DNA from 2 places in the Clostridium cylindrosporum DSM 605 genome. Region 1 is predicted to be linked to the other one. Evidence: predicted binding sites of a transcription regulator. Region 1 holds the regulator's gene; the other holds the start of a gene.
What was found. The regulator HrcA, encoded in region 1, represses chaperone genes, less so after heat shock. The targets are predictions, from matches to a motif close to TGTTAGCACTCNNNNNNNNNGAGTGCTAACA.
Positions count from the first base shown of each region.

Region 2: htpG (molecular chaperone HtpG) is a predicted target of HrcA. The motif match lies at 5,822-5,852, and genes of this name have one in related genera.

Region 1 is NZ_LFVU01000027.1:374,106-382,415, forward strand. Features, by position in the region: gene lepA (translation elongation factor 4) at 1-1,757, shown strand, start outside; gene hemW (radical SAM family heme chaperone HemW) at 1,757-2,860, shown strand; gene hrcA (heat-inducible transcriptional repressor HrcA) at 2,976-4,007, shown strand; gene grpE (nucleotide exchange factor GrpE) at 4,041-4,595, shown strand; gene dnaK (molecular chaperone DnaK) at 4,654-6,483, shown strand; gene dnaJ (molecular chaperone DnaJ) at 6,534-7,679, shown strand; gene CLCY_RS10420 (nitroreductase family protein) at 7,826-8,310, shown strand, end outside.
Region 2 is NZ_LFVU01000028.1:256,762-265,071, forward strand. Features, by position in the region: gene CLCY_RS12080 (methyl-accepting chemotaxis protein) at 1-1,650, opposite strand, end outside; gene CLCY_RS12085 (methyl-accepting chemotaxis protein) at 1,643-3,229, opposite strand; gene CLCY_RS12090 (chemotaxis protein CheW) at 3,258-3,743, opposite strand; gene htpG (molecular chaperone HtpG) at 3,898-5,775, opposite strand; gene CLCY_RS12100 (class I SAM-dependent methyltransferase) at 5,930-6,490, opposite strand; gene CLCY_RS13930 (hypothetical protein) at 6,609-6,761, opposite strand; gene CLCY_RS12105 (methyl-accepting chemotaxis protein) at 6,883-8,310, opposite strand, start outside.

The DNA of each region.
Region 1 (8,310 bases):
TAGACCACGGTAAGTCAACGCTTGCAGATAGATTAATAGAAATGACAGGTACTTTGACTAAGAGAGAAATGGATAGTCAAGTACTTGACACTATGGATCTTGAGAAAGAAAGAGGAATAACTATAAAGTCTCAAGCAGTTAGACTTGTATATCAAGGTGAGGATGGACAGGAATATGTAATGAATCTTATAGATACTCCGGGACATGTAGACTTTAATTATGAAGTTTCAAGAAGTCTTGCTGCATGTGAAGGGGCTATATTGGTTGTAGACGCAACTCAAGGTATTCAAGCTCAAACCCTTGCAAATTGTTACTTGGCACTTGATAATGACCTTGAAATTCTTCCAGTTATTAATAAAATAGATCTTCCAAGTGCAAGACCTGACGAAATTAAAAAGGAAGTTGAGGATATTATAGGACTTGAATGTGAAAATGCTCCTTTAATATCTGCTAAGGTAGGACTTGGTATAGAGGATGTTTTAAAAGCAATAGTTGAAAAACTACCAGCACCAAGTGGAGATGAAGATGCTCAGTTAAGAGCTCTTGTTTTTGATAGTTATTATGACCAGTATAAAGGTGTTGTTTCATATATAAGAGTAAAAGAAGGTAGCGTTAAAAAAGGTGATAAAATAAGATTTATGTCTACTGGAAAAGACTATGAAGTGACAGAAGTAGGTATATTTGCACCAAGCTGCATAGAAGTACCAGAGCTTAAAGCTGGTGAGGTTGGTTATGTAACTGGTAGTATAAAAAATGTTCGTGACGCAAGAGTTGGTGATACAGTAACACTTGCATCAAATCCTGCAAAGGAGCCACTTGCTGGATATAGACCTGCTATTCCTATGGTATATAGTGGTATTTATCCAACGGATGGGGCTAAGTATAATGAACTTAAGGAAGCTTTAGAAAAACTTCAGCTTAATGATGCTGCATTAACATTTGAACCTGAAACATCTATAGCTCTAGGATTTGGTTTTAGATGTGGATTCCTTGGACTACTTCATATGGAGGTTATACAAGAGAGACTAGAAAGAGAATTTAATCTTGATCTTGTAACTACTGCACCTTCTGTTATTTATAAAATAACTAAGTCTAATGGAGAGTTAATAGAACTTACTAATCCAACGAATATGCCTGATCCAGCTGAGATAGATTATATGGAAGAACCTATGGTTAAGGCATCAATTATAGCTCCTTCAGATTACGTAGGACCTGTTATGGATCTTTGCCAAAATAGAAGAGGGGTATTTAAAACAATGGAATATCTAGAAACTACTAGAGTAGTGCTTCACTATGACATACCTCTTAATGAAATTATTTTTGATTTCTTTGATACATTAAAGTCTAAAACAAGAGGATATGCTTCCCTAGACTATGAATTAACAGGATATAAGGAATCAAAGCTTGTTAAGCTGGATATACTTCTGAATGGAGATAATGTAGATGCACTTTCTCAAATAGTACCTCAAGAAAGAGCATATGCTAGGGGACGTGCTATAGCAGAAAAGCTTAAGGAAATCATTCCAAGACAAATGTTTGAAATTCCTATTCAGGCAGCTGTTGGAGCAAAAATTATAGCTAGAGAAACAGTTAGAGCAATGAGAAAAGACGTACTTGCAAAGTGCTATGGTGGAGATATTTCAAGAAAGAAGAAGCTTCTTGAAAAGCAAAAAGAAGGTAAAAAGAGAATGAAACAAATAGGTACAGTAGAAGTTCCTCAAGAAGCTTTCATGGCTGTGTTAAAGGTAGAGTGTTAATGAAATCACTTTATATTCACATACCTTTCTGTGCTAGAAAGTGTCTATATTGTGATTTTAACTCATATGAAAATAGAGAACTTGAAGATGAGTATATTAAGGCACTTTTAGAGGAAATTAGTACAGTATCAGAATATAAATTTAAAACAATATTTATTGGTGGGGGTACTCCCACCATTTTATCTATTCAGAATCTAGAACTTCTTTTAAAGTCACTTGAAAAGTTTTCCCCAGTAGAATTTTCAGTAGAATGTAATCCAGGAACTCTAACAAAAGATAATCTTAGTATTATGAAAAAGTATGGTGTAAATAGACTTTCCATTGGACTACAATCAACCAATGATAAAATACTAAAATCCCTTGGAAGAATTCATAATTTTAATGAATTTTTAGATGGATATAATATGGCAAGAGAAGTGGGATTTGATAATATAAATATAGACCTTATGTTTGCAGTACCAAATCAAAGATTTGAGGATTTTAAGGAAAGCTTAGAAATAGTAACTAACTTAAATCCTGAACATATATCAGCATATAGTCTTATAGTAGAAGAAGGAACCCCTTTTTATGCTATGCAAGAAAAGGGGAAACTTGAAGTAGTTGATGAGGATGTTGAAAGAGAAATGTATGATTATCTAATAGATTATTTGCAGTCAAAAGGTTATAAATGGTATGAAATATCAAATTTTGCAAAAGATAAATTTGAGTGCTCTCATAATAAATGTTATTGGAAATGTGAAGAATATATCGGTGTAGGTGCTGGTGCCCACTCATATATAGATAATAAAAGGTTTAGTAATGCATATTCTGTTAATAATTATATAAAGTATATAAATCTTGAAGAATCTCCAATAGAGAGTGAAGAAATTATAGATGAATCATCTGCTATAGAAGAATTTATGTTTTTAGGACTTAGACTTATTGATGGAATAAGTAAATTAGAGTTCGAGAAAAGATTTAAGAAGCCAATATATTCAATATATAGTGATCAAATAAATTCTCTTAAGGATAAAGGTCTTATTATAGAAGATGGTGATAAAATTATGCTATCGAGAAAAGGAGTTAATCTATCTAATAGCGTATTTGTAGAGTTTATTAATTAAATATAAAAATTTAAATATCACTATTATCCCTTGACAAAAAAGAATAATAGTGATATTTTAAAAATGTAATCGTTAGCACTCCTTGATAATGAGTGCTAATAAACGAGGTGATAATATGGAAATAGGTGATAGAAAAAAAGCCATATTAAGCGCAATTGTTAGGGACTATATACAAACAGGCGAGCCTGTAGGATCTAGAACTATAGCAAAAAAGTATGAAGTTGGATTTAGCTCTGCAACTATAAGAAATGAAATGGCTGATTTAGAAGAATTAGGACTTATTAAACAACCACATACTTCAGCAGGGAGAATACCCTCTGATAAAGGATATAGGTTCTATGTAGATAAGCTTATGGAAATTGGAAGCCCAACGAAGGAAGAAATAGAGCTTATTAAAAACTATATACACTTATCTACTATTAATGAAGTAGATAAGTTGATAAAAAGAACTGCAAAGCTTATATCTGAAGTTACAAACTACACAGCAGCAATTATTACTCCATCAGTGAGTAAAAGTGTAATAGTATCTTTGAAGCTAATACCAGTAAATGAAAGTGAAATAGTTGCGGTTGTTGTAACAGATATGGCACAGATTAAAAATGTTATGATAAAACTACCAAGACCAATATCACCTGATATGTTACTGAAAATTAGCAGTATGTTAAATGAAAAATTATGTGGATTAACAGTTGAGGACATTAATCTTTCGGTTATATCATCTATACAAGAGGAATTAAAAGGATATAATGAAATATTAAACTCAATAATACCACTATTATATGATAGTCTTAAAACAAACCAACAAAAACTATATCTTTCAGGAGCTTCTAATATATTTAGCCATGCTGAATATAACGATGTTGAAAAAGCTAAGGAATTTCTATCTTTAGTTGAAGATGGTGATATGTTAAGAAAAATTTTTATTGGAACAGAAAACCCTTTGGAAATATCAATAGGAGATGAAAACGATATAGATGAGGTCAAGAAGTATAGTATTGTTAAAGCTACTTATAGCATAAACCAAAAACCTGTAGGAAGTATAGGAGTAATAGGACCTACTAGAATGAATTATTCTAGAGTTATGGGTGTTCTGAAATGTTTTACAGATATACTAAATGATGTTTTAAAGACAACTTATGAGGATTAACACCTTAAAAATATATTTGAGAGGGTGACTTTTATGGAGGATAAAAACCTTAACGAAAATCTAGAAGATGTTGAAGAGCTTCTAGATACTGTAGATACTGAAGGTAAATGTGCTGATGAATCTACAGAAGAAAGTAGTGAAAATATCAAAGAAATGTTATCGAAAAAAGAAGCTGAGTGTGAAGAGTACTTAGATTTACTTAAAAGAACAAAGGCTGAATATGATAACTTCAGAAAAAGAACTCAAAAAGAAAAAGAAGGACTATTTGATGAAGGATTTAGAACTTCAATTGAGAAGATTATACCTGTTTTAGATAATCTAGAAAGAGCACTTGAGCATTCAGATGAAGAAGGTGCACTAAAAGAAGGACTTGAAATGATTCTAAAAATGTTCAAGGACATTTTAGAAAAAGAAGGTGTATCCCTAATTCCATCAAAGGGAGAGAAATTTGATCCTAACCTTCATAATGCTGTTATGCACATTGATGATGATGCATATGGAGATAATGAAGTTGTAGAAGTTCTTTTAGAGGGATATACATATAAAGATAAAGTAATTCGTCACAGTATGGTAAAGGTGGCAAACTAAATTAAAAATATTTAAGATTATTTAATTAATTTTTCTAAATTTAAGGAGGAAATCTTTTATGGGAAAAGTAATAGGAATAGATTTAGGAACAACTAATTCATGTGTAGCTGTTATGGAAGGTGGAGAACCAGTTGTAATAGCAAACTCAGAGGGAGCAAGAACTACTCCATCAGTTATTGGATTTAAGCCAGATGGAGAAAGAATAGTTGGGCAAGTTGCAAAAAGACAAGCAATAACTAATCCAGATAAAACAATAATATCAATAAAAAGACATATGGGAACTGACCACAAGGTAAATATAGATGGGAAAGATTATTCACCGCAAGAACTTTCAGCTATGATTCTTTCAAAGCTTAAGGCTGATGCAGAAAGCTATCTTGGTGAAACAGTTACAGATGCTGTAATTACAGTACCTGCATACTTTAATGATAGTGAAAGACAAGCAACTAAGGATGCTGGAAAAATTGCAGGACTTAATGTACAAAGAATTATCAATGAGCCAACAGCAGCATCACTTGCTTATGGACTTGATAAGGGAGAAGGAAATCATAAAATCCTTATATATGACCTAGGTGGAGGTACATTTGACGTATCAATACTAGAAATTGGTGATGGAGTATTTGAAGTATTAGCTACACACGGTGATACAAAGCTTGGTGGAGACGATTTTGATGATAGAATTATAAACTATCTTGCTGATACCTTTAAAAATGATACAGGACTAGACCTAAGACAAGATAATATGGCAATGCAAAGACTTAAGGAAGCTGCTGAAAAGGCTAAGATAGAGCTTTCATCACTTACTTCAACTGAAGTTAATCTACCATTCATTTCAGTTGATCAAACAGGACCAAAGCACCTTAATATTAATTTAACAAGAGCTAAGTTCGATGAAATAACAGCTGATCTTGTAAAGAGAACTTTAGTACCTATTGAAAAGTCACTAAAGGATGCAGGTCTTTCAATTAATGATGTAGAAAAGGTAGTTTTAGTTGGTGGATCAACAAGAATACCAGCAGTTCAAGACGCTGTAAAGAACTTTACAGGAAAAGAACCATCAAAGGGAGTTAATCCAGATGAATGTGTAGCTTTAGGTGCTGCAATTCAAGCAGGTGTATTAACAGGAGATGTTAAGGATGTTCTACTACTAGATGTTACACCTCTTTCACTTGGAATTGAAACTTTAGGAGGGGTTGCAACTGCACTTATTCCTAGAAATACTACTATTCCAACTAAGAAGAGCCAAGTATTCTCAACAGCTGCAGATGGTCAAACATCAGTTGAAATACATGTTGTTCAAGGTGAGAGACAAATGGCAAATGACAATAAGTCATTAGGTAAATTCCAACTTTCAGGAATTGCACCAGCTCCAAGAGGAATTCCTCAAATCGAAGTAACATTTGATATAGATGCTAATGGTATAGTAAATGTTTCAGCTGAGGATAAGGCTACTGGAAAGAAGGCAGATATAACAATTACTGCTTCAACTAACCTTTCAGATGATGAAGTAGATAAGGCTGTTAGAGAAGCTGAAATGTATGCTGAAGAAGATAAGAAGAGAAAAGAATCAATTGAAACTAAGAATACTGCAGAATCAATGGTATATCAAACTGAAAATGCACTTAAAGAATTAGGTGATAAGATTTCGGCTGAAGAAAAATCAGAAATAGAAGCAAAGGTTGCAGAGCTTAAGGAAAAGCTACAAGGAGATGACCTTGAAGCTATTAAGGCTGCTAATGAAGAACTTACTAAGAAATTCTACGAAGTTTCAGCTAAGATGTATCAAGAAGCAGGGGGAGCAGGTCAAGGAGGATTTGATCCAAATGCTGCAGGTGCTACTCAAAACGACGGAGAAATCAATGCTGACTTTGATGTAAAGGATAAATAATATAAGGAGGGAAATATCCCTCCTTACTTAATGTAAGGGATGGTGAACATATGGCAACTAATGACTATTATGCTGTGTTAGGACTTGAAAAAGGTGCTAGTGAAGATGAAATAAAAAAAGCTTTTAGAAAAATGGCGATAAAGTATCATCCAGATAAAAACCAAGGTAATAAAGAAGCTGAGGACAAGTTTAAAGAAGTAAATGAAGCCTACCAAGTTCTATCAGATCCTGAAAAGAAGGCTAGATATGATCAATTTGGTACAGCGGATTTTGATGGATCAGGATTTGGTGGATTTAGCGGTGGCTATGAAGGCTTTGGAGGCTTTGGTGACATATTTGGTGATATATTTGATATGTTTGGAGGATCAAGTTCTAGAAGAACAAAAAATGGTCCAAGAAGAGGAAATGATCTTGAAACTACTATTTTACTTACATTTGAAGAAGCAGCTTTCGGAGTTAAAAAAGAAATTGAGATAAATAGAAATGAAAAATGTGAGGAATGTTCAGGGTCAGGAGCTGCTAAGGGAACTTCTCCTAAAACATGTTCGAAATGTAATGGTTCAGGACAAGTACAGGTTCAAAAAAATACTCCTTTTGGAAGCTTTGTAAGTGTTACAACATGTGATGCTTGTGGAGGAGAAGGAAAGAAGATAGAAAGTCCATGTAGTCATTGTAGAGGAACTGGAAGAATTAGAAAGAGTAAGGTTGTTAGTATTAATATACCTGCAGGTGTTGATAATGGTAACACTATTCCTTTAAGAGGACAAGGTGAACCAGGATATAATGGTGGACCATCAGGGGACCTTTATATAAATATCAAGGTGAGAAATCACTCAATATTTAAAAGAAGAGGAACAGATATATTCTGTGATTTACCAATATCAATTGTTAAAGCATCACTTGGTGGAGAGGTTGAGATACCGACACTTACAGGTGATAAAAAGCATAAAATAGAGCCTGGAACTCAAAATGGTAAGATTATTAAGTTAAAAGGCGACGGAATCCAAAGTGTTAGAGGCACTGGCAAGGGGGATCTTTATGCTGAAGTAAGAGTTGAAATTCCAACAAAGCTTACTGAAAAGCAAAGGGAACTTTTAGAGAAGCTTGCTGATGAATTTGGAGAATTGGTGGACACGAAAAAATCCCTAAAGGATAAAATAAAGGGTGCTTTTAACACTAAGAAAGAAAATGAGTAAAAGTAGTTAATATAAAGTCCTATGTGAAGATTTTAGAATTTTTATGTAGGGCTTTATCATTTTGTTCAATTTTATATTATGTAAAAATAAGTGTTTTTTTATGTTAGAATATTATTAATGAATAATAGGACTAGGAAGTGATTTTATTGTGTAGAGATGTAAAATATAATGTTTTAGATGAAATACAAAGAAGATGGTCTCCAAGAGCCTTTAGTAATGAAAAGGTGAACATTGACGACATTTATGGAGTGCTTGAAGCTGCAAGGCTTGCACCTTCATGCTATAATGAGCAGCCTTGGAGATACATTATTGCCTTTGAAGAAGAAGATCTAAAGGTTATGAGGGATTTAATTGATAAAAGTAATAGAGTTTGGGCAGATAATGCACCTGTACTTATTGCATTTTTATCTAAGAGAAGATTTAAGCATAATACTCGTGAAAACTATTGGCATATGTTTGATGTAGGTGCTTCATGGGGATACTTAACTATTGAGGCTCAAAGTAGAGGACTTATAACAAGAGGAATAGGTGGATTTAATATGACAAGGGCCAGAAGAGTATTAAATGTACCATATAATTATGACATAGTAACCTTGGTTGCTATGGGAAAACAAGGAGATGTTAATATTCT
Region 2 (8,310 bases), on a different contig from region 1:
CCTATCACTTAAAATAATTTGTGGTTTTTCGTGGGATTTATTTACAGAACTCTTTTCTATAGACGAAGTTTTTATTCCATCACTACTCTCACTAACCTCATCTAAAGTTAACTTACCTACCATTTCCTTTAATATTTCTGCCTGGGCATATAACTCTTCACTACTCGCTGCCCCCTCCTGAGCTGCCGCTGAGTTTCTTTGAACTACCTGGGATAGCTGCTCTATTCCCTTATTAATCTGATCAATTGCTACCGCTTCTTCAGTAGATGACTTTGCTATTTCTTCTACTGAAGAAGCTGTCTTTTCTATACCCTTAACAATATTATCAAGCGCCTCAGCTGTTTCATTTGCAATATTCTTTCCATTTTCAGCCTTCTTTATGGAGTCCTCTATTTTAAGTGTTGTTTCCTTAGCTGCCTCTGCACTTCTAGCTGCTAGATTTCTAACTTCCTCTGCAACAACAGCGAATCCCTTACCATGTTGACCTGCCCTTGCAGCTTCAACCGCTGCATTAAGTGCTAATATATTAGTTTGGAATGCTATATCATCTATAACCTTAATTATTTTTGAAATATCCTCAGATGCCTTATTTATCTCCTGCATTGCCTCTAACATATCATGCATTAATTCATTACCTTTTACCGCACTTTCCTTTACGACTATAGACATTTCCTTAGCAGAACCTGCACTTTTAGCATTTTGCTTTGTTTGCTTTGCTATATCCGTCAATGAAGTATTAAGCTCCTCTATGCTACTTGCTTGCTCAATTGCTCCCTCTGATAAAACTGTACTAGAATCTGCAATTTGTCTTGAACCCTCTGCTACTTGCTGTGACGTTGTATAGCTATCCTTAACAAATACTTTTAAGTTTTCTATCATAGTTGATATAGATTTAGATAGCATTCCTATTTCATCATTACTCTTTGCTTCTAAAGTTACATTTAGGTCTCCCTTTGCAACCTTATTTGCAGCTTCAACAACCTCGTTTAAAGGCTGTGTAATTTTTCTACTTAGGAAAATTGCAATAGCTATTGCTAAAATATCTATGATCGTCATAGTAATTAGCATATTCTTAACTGTACTTTTTCCAACTAATGTATTGTTATTAGCCTTCTCCTTTGCGTTTTTCATACTCATTTCTATAGCCTTTTCTAAAATAGCTTGTTCCTTACTTGCAAGCTGAACTAGTATGCTACCATCCCTCATATAAGGTTTTACCTCATCTATTTTTCCCTCTAAGCATAGTTTAAGGACTTTATCTGTTATACTTAAATATTCTTTATCTACATTAAGATACTCCTCATAGTTATCTTTCTCCTCCTGTGTAGGATTAGTATTTATATATCTCTCCATTGCTACTTTAATCTTTTTTCTTTCTTGAATTATTTGATTATACTGAGACTGTCTCTCCTCTTGTGTTTCAGAAAGAATCATTTGCCTTGTATTAACACGTTGCTTTTGAAAAGATAAAGTGACTTCTGATATATCACCTATAGGTTTAACATTCTCATAAAACAACTGATTATCAAGTTCACTCATTTTATTAATACCTGAATATGCGATTAGTATTATACTTCCTACTAAAGTTATTACGACAATAAAAGTTAATATAAGCTTGTTTTTAATTTTTAGGTTACTAAACCTATTCATAACTATCTTCCCCCCTATTTTTTTGAGGCTTCAATTTAAATTTTCCAACCATTTGCCTCAGCATAACCGCCTGACTATAAAGTTCTTCCCCTGCTGATGCACTTTCCTCTGCAACTGCTGAATTGTTTTGTACTACATCTGAAACTTGTTCAATCCCTTTATTTATTTCTGAAATTGCAACTGCTTGTTCTCCTGTTGCTATATTTATGGTTGTAACCATGTCAGATGCCTCTTGAATACCATCTGCAATGTTTTTCAGTGCTGATGCTGTGGATTTTGCAACCTCCATTCCACCTTCAGTTTTAGCCATAGAATCCTCTATCATATCTGTTGTTTCTTTAGCAGCATCTGCACTTCTTACAGCTAGATTTCTAACTTCCTCTGCAACTACTGCAAATCCCTTACCATGTTGACCTGCTCTTGCGGCTTCAACAGCAGCATTTAGAGCTAGAATATTAGTTTGAAATGCTATATCATCTATCACCTTTATTATTTTAGATATATTTTCAGAAGCTAGATTTATTTGTTCCATTGAACTTAACATACTTTCCATTTGTTCAGTACCTTCTATAGCGTTTTTCCTTACATTATCTGTAACTTCCTTAGCTTTCCTAGCATTTAACTCATTTTGCTTAGTTTGCAAGTCAATTTCTGTAATCGACGCTGTTAACTGTTCAATTGCACTTGCTTGCTCTGTTGCTCCCTGTGATAGTGAAGCACCTACATCTGAAACCTGTCTTGCACCTGACTCTACCTGCTCTGACGAACTATTTATATCACTTAAAACTCTATTAACATTATCCCTCATATTAATGAATGCTCTAGCAAGCATTCCTACTTCGTCTTTAGTATCAATATCTATATCTACATTTAGGTTTCCGCTTGCAAGATTATTTGCTGATTCCCTAAGAACTTGTAATGGTTTTGAAATCATTCTTCCAAGTAAAATTCCAAGTAAGATAGCAACTACTACACTAATAGCACTGATAATATTCATATACCAAACAAGCCATGTTGCAGTAGATTGATTTGAGTCTAAGCGAATCTTACCTCCATTTAATTTAAAATCCTTTAACTTATTTATTGATACTTTCTTTTCATCATGAAGTTTTACATATCCTTCTCTTTGATTTAATAAAATACTAGCTTCTGCTTTTTTATCATTAACTAGTAGGTTTATTATCTTATAAAGAGAGTCTCTGTGACTATTTCTTGCAGTTTCATATGCTTTAAATATTTCTATTCCATCTTTAGCTAAAATCATACTTCCATAGTTTTTTGCAGCATTATCCTCAATTGCAATTTCCTCTTTTAATTTATTGTATAAATCTTGAAGTTCTTGTTTTTCCGTTGCCAAATTCATTCTAATTAAATAATATTCTTGTCTCTCCGATGATTCAGAGATGATCCCTGTTTCATAAAGAGGAACAGATACATAATCATAAAGCTCCTTGTCAAGCCTCGCCATTTTAGATATGTTGTAGCTTCCTATGATTCCAACACTACCTACTATAAGAGCCACAAGTGCAAAACCAATTGTTAATTTTATACCTATTTTTAGATTCTTTAATTTAAACATCCCTTTGTATCTCCTTTCAATATTCTTTTTACAAATCAATAAGCTTACATGCTTCATCTCTCCTTAAAAGTTTTTCACAATCTAATAGTATTTTCACTTCATTTCCTACCTTTCCAATTGACCTTATATATTCACTGTCAAATCCAACCCTACTACTTGGTGGATCAATAATACTATCCTCTGGTATAGTGATAACTTCTTCTACATTATCTACGATTAATCCAACTGATATGTTGCATAGTTCAACTACAATAATGCATGTTCTGTCATTATACTCTGCCTCTTCTTTATTAAACTTCAACCTTACGTCAATAACAGGTATTATCTTTCCTCTAAGATTAATAATCCCCTTAACAAATCTTGGAACCTCAGGTATAGATGTAACTTTCTGCATACCTATGATTTCAGTTACATATTTAATCTCTACACCAAATACCTCTTTCCCAAGTATAAATGTAAGGAATTTACCCTTTTGAGTATCCTCCTCAATTGCGTTACCTTTTATATCTTCCATTTCTATACCCCTTTCCCTGACTATTTTCGCTACATAATATTCTCTATATGCATTAAAGGTTACAGAGCCTATACCTTCCACTTATTTACAAGCAAAAAAAGACGATGCTCCTAGAGCTTTTTAGCCCTAGAAGCACCATATTCTTAGTATTAAATTAATACATTAGTTTACATATATTATTTGTAAATTCAACTGGGTCACTTATTGATAGTCCTTCAATAAGTAATGCCTGATTATATAATAAATTAGTGTATAAATCTAACTTATCTTTATCATTATTAAACGCATCTTTTATTGACTTAAATACATCATGGTTAAGGTTTATCTCTAAAATCTTATCAGCTTTTATGTTTTGACTATCAGGCATAGAGTTTAAAATCTTCTCCATTTCGATTGATAAATCTCCTTCATTTGATAAGCATACAGGATGATTCTTTAGTCTCTTTGATGCTTTAACATCTTTAACCTTATCAGATAAAACATTTTTCATGTATTCAAATAGTTCTTTATTTTCCTCATTTAAATCAGATGAATTTTCATTTTCATCATTTTCTATACCAATATCTCCACTTGAAACAGACTTGAATTCCTTTTCCTTGTAATTCATTAGCATTTTAATTGAGAATTCATCTATATCATCTGTAAAGTAAAGTATTTCATATCCTTTATCTAGTACAACCTCTGTTTGTGGAAGCTTTTCAATTCTTTCAATTGATTCACCAGCAGCATAGTAAATGTACTTTTGTTCCTCGGGCATTCTTGATACATATTCACTTAATGTAACCATTTTCTTTTCTTTAGATGAATAGAACATTAATAGATCTTGAAGAACGTCTTTATTATTTCCATACTCACTATAAATACCATACTTTAATTGTCTTCCAAAGGACTTATAGAAAACTTCATATTTTTCTCTTTCATTTTTTATTAGGTTTTCTAGTTCATTTTTTATTTTATTTTTTATATTTTTAGCAATAAGCTTTAATTGTCTATCATGTTGTAAGATTTCACGTGATATATTAAGTGATAAATCCTCTGAGTCTACTATTCCCTTTACGAAGCCAAAATAATCAGGTAGTAGATCCCCACACTTGTTCATTATTAACACACCATTTGAATATAATTCAAGGCCCTTTTCGTATTCCTTTGTATAGAAGTCAAATGGGGTTTTTTCTGGAATATATAAAATAGCATTATAGCTAACTGCACCATCGACACTTATATGAACATATTTTATTGGCTTATCAAATCCATAATGCTTTTCTGAATAGAATTTACTATAATCCTCCTCAGTAAGCTCCTTTTTATTCTTTTTCCATATAGGAACCATACTATTAACAGTTTGTTCTTCTATGTAATTCTCATATTCTTCTTCTGAGCCTTCTTTAAGTCTTTTACTTGAAATATCCATTTTAATAGGATATCTAATAAAATCAGAATATTTTTTGATTATTGACTTTATAGTGTATTCCTCTAAATAGTTATCAAAACTTTCATCTTCAGTATTTTCTTTTATCTTTAGGATTATTTCCGTACCAACTGAATCCTTCGTATAAGGCTCAATAGTATAACCATCTACTCCCTTTGATTCCCACCTATAAGCCTCATCAGCACCGAACGCCTTACTTATAACAGTAACGCTATCAGCAACTAAAAATGCTGAATAGAACCCTACACCAAACTGACCTATTATATCATGTCCATCTTTTAATTCATTTTCCTTTTTAAACTTTAATGAGCCACTTTTTGCTATAACCCCAAGGTTATCATCAAGCTCCTCCTTAGTCATTCCAATCCCAGTATCAGAAATTCTAAGTTCTCTATTTTCCCTATCTATAGACACTTTTATAAAATAATTATCCTTTTCAAAGGTTATAGAATCATCAGTTAATGCCTTATAGTAGATTTTATCAATAGCGTCACTTGAATTAGATATAAGCTCTCTTAAGAAAATTTCTCTATGAGTATATATTGAATTAATCATAAGGTCTAAAAGTCTTTTAGACTCAGCTTTAAATTGTTTTGTTTCCAAAATAAATCTCTCCCCTCAAAGAAATATTTATACTAAACTTCAAACTTGTTAGCACTCTTTTCACCCGAGTGCTAATCTTATATTTTTTATATCATAATTTAATATACTATGTCAATATTTTCTTAATATAGGCTACTACTCCAAAGCCTTCAAGTTATTTTTCAATTTCAAATACTATGCTATAAAAATTTTCTCCTAGTAAAAATTTAGAAATAGTTTTAAATCCATTATCGTTAAAAAGCTTCTCTACGCAACTCTCGGATATTCTATGTTCAACAGGAGGTCCCATTGGTGTCTTTCTCTCATGAAATTCTATTACCATAAATTTTCCATAACCTTTTAATATTCTTTTAATCTCACTTATCATACTATCCTTATTATCAACTTCATGTAAAACTGTTACCATAATAGCCATATCACATATATTACTTTCAACTGGTAATAAGTCTTTTTCAACCTTTTTCACTACAATGTTTTTAGCATTATGTTCCTTAACTCTATTTCTTAAGAGTTCTATCATACCATCTGAAATGTCTATTGCATAAATATCCCCAGTACTTATCTTAGAAGCAGGAAAAGAGAATACCCCTGTACCAGCCCCAATATCACAAAGCACCATTTTATCCTTAAAGCCTGCATTTATTAAAGTATCTTTAGGATTCAATTCCTCAATTCTTTCCTTACTCTCAAATTTACTTATCTTTTTTTCAATCATAATTTATTCTCCTTTATAATTATAGAATTGTAATAATTACAGCACATTTAATAATAAAAAACATCAGAAAAATTCCGATGTTTTAAAGTCAATTAATTTTAGTTTATTAAGATATTACTTAGTCAAATAATCCTCCACCGTTGCCAATTCTAAACCCTTTTGATGTTGTTCCAATACTTTTTTGTGCCTTTTTATTATTAGTTTGAATTGAAGATTTTTGCTTCTTTTTTTCTATTATTTTCTTCATCATTTCAATATTTCTATTATCCATTATATAACCTTCCTATATTCCAATATTATTCATTAACATTAAAATAATAATATCATATTTTAAATCGAAGGGGTTAGAGACTTTTTATATCTCTAACCCCTATTTATGTAAAATTATATATTTAAATTTTAAACTTTGATATTAATTCCTTAAGCTCAATTGATCTTGAACTTAACCTTGTAGCTGCACTTGAAATTTCTTCTACAGAAGCTAATTGCTCTTCAGATGCTGCAGCTACATTTTGTGCAACTTCAGAATTATTTTCTGCAATTTTAGTTACTTCTGATAAAGAGTTAGTTACCTCTTCTGCATTTGAATATATATAATCTGATGCTATAGAAACTTCTTCAGTTTGAAGGACTACATCTTTAACTGCATTTAAGATTTCACTAAATGTCATACCAGTTTTTCTAACTTCACCTAATCCTTCTTTTATTTCTGAGGCCACCTTCTTCATTCTTTCTACTGACTGTATAGTATCACTTTGAATATCTAAAATTAAGGATGATACTCTATTTGAAGCCTCAGATGATTGTTCAGCTAATTTCTTAACTTCCTCAGCTACTACAGTAAACCCCCTACCTTGTTCTCCTGCCCTAGAGGCTTCTATAGCAGCATTTAGTGCTAATAAATTAGTTTGAGATGAAATCTCTGCTATAACCTGAATAATTTGTCCAATATCTTTAGATCTCTCGTTAAGTGACCCTATAATATTATTAGATTCTTCTACATATAGGTTAATGCTATCCATTTTACTAATGACGCCTTTTACAATTTCATTGCCTTTTTCTGCTTTATTCTCCATATCCTTCGAAGACTTATCAACCAATGCTGAACTTATTGCAATTTCTTGAATTTTATTTGTTACATCCTGCATTGCATTCGTTACATCAACAGTATTTTCAAGCTGAACTTCTGAGTTGTTTGCTACTGTCTGGATAACTTGGGTAATTTCATTAGTTGCACAGGTTGTTTCCTCACTAATTTCTGATAATGTTTCTGATGAGGTGGCAACATCTTTAGCAACTTCTTGAGTTAACTTAATCATATTTGAAAAAGATATTGAAATTTTATTTAAATCATCCATAATATATTTAGTTTCATCCCTAACATCTAAATCTATTCTTTGGGATAAATCCCCTGCTACTATCTCATTAGCTATTTTTCTAATAGAAAATACTGTAGTATTAATTCCTAAATAAAAGCCAATAAATAAATATACTAATAAAATACAAACTAAAACAGCAATAGAAATTACTATATTCTTTTGAAATATTAAATTATTAATTTCTTCTTTTGCCATGGTATCTAATAAACTAGATACAGAATTAAGTGTTTTATAAACATTATCAATGGAGCTAGTAGCAAGAGTAAAGTAATCCTTCGAGTCAGTATTCACTATTTCTGGTCCTAAGACCTTAGAGTTAACTATATCTACTAAACTCATAGCCGATGACATGGATTTACTATATGATTCACCTAACTTATTTTTTATTTCAGGGTGAGACTTAAACACAATTTCCATTCCTCTACTTGAATCTTTTAAAGC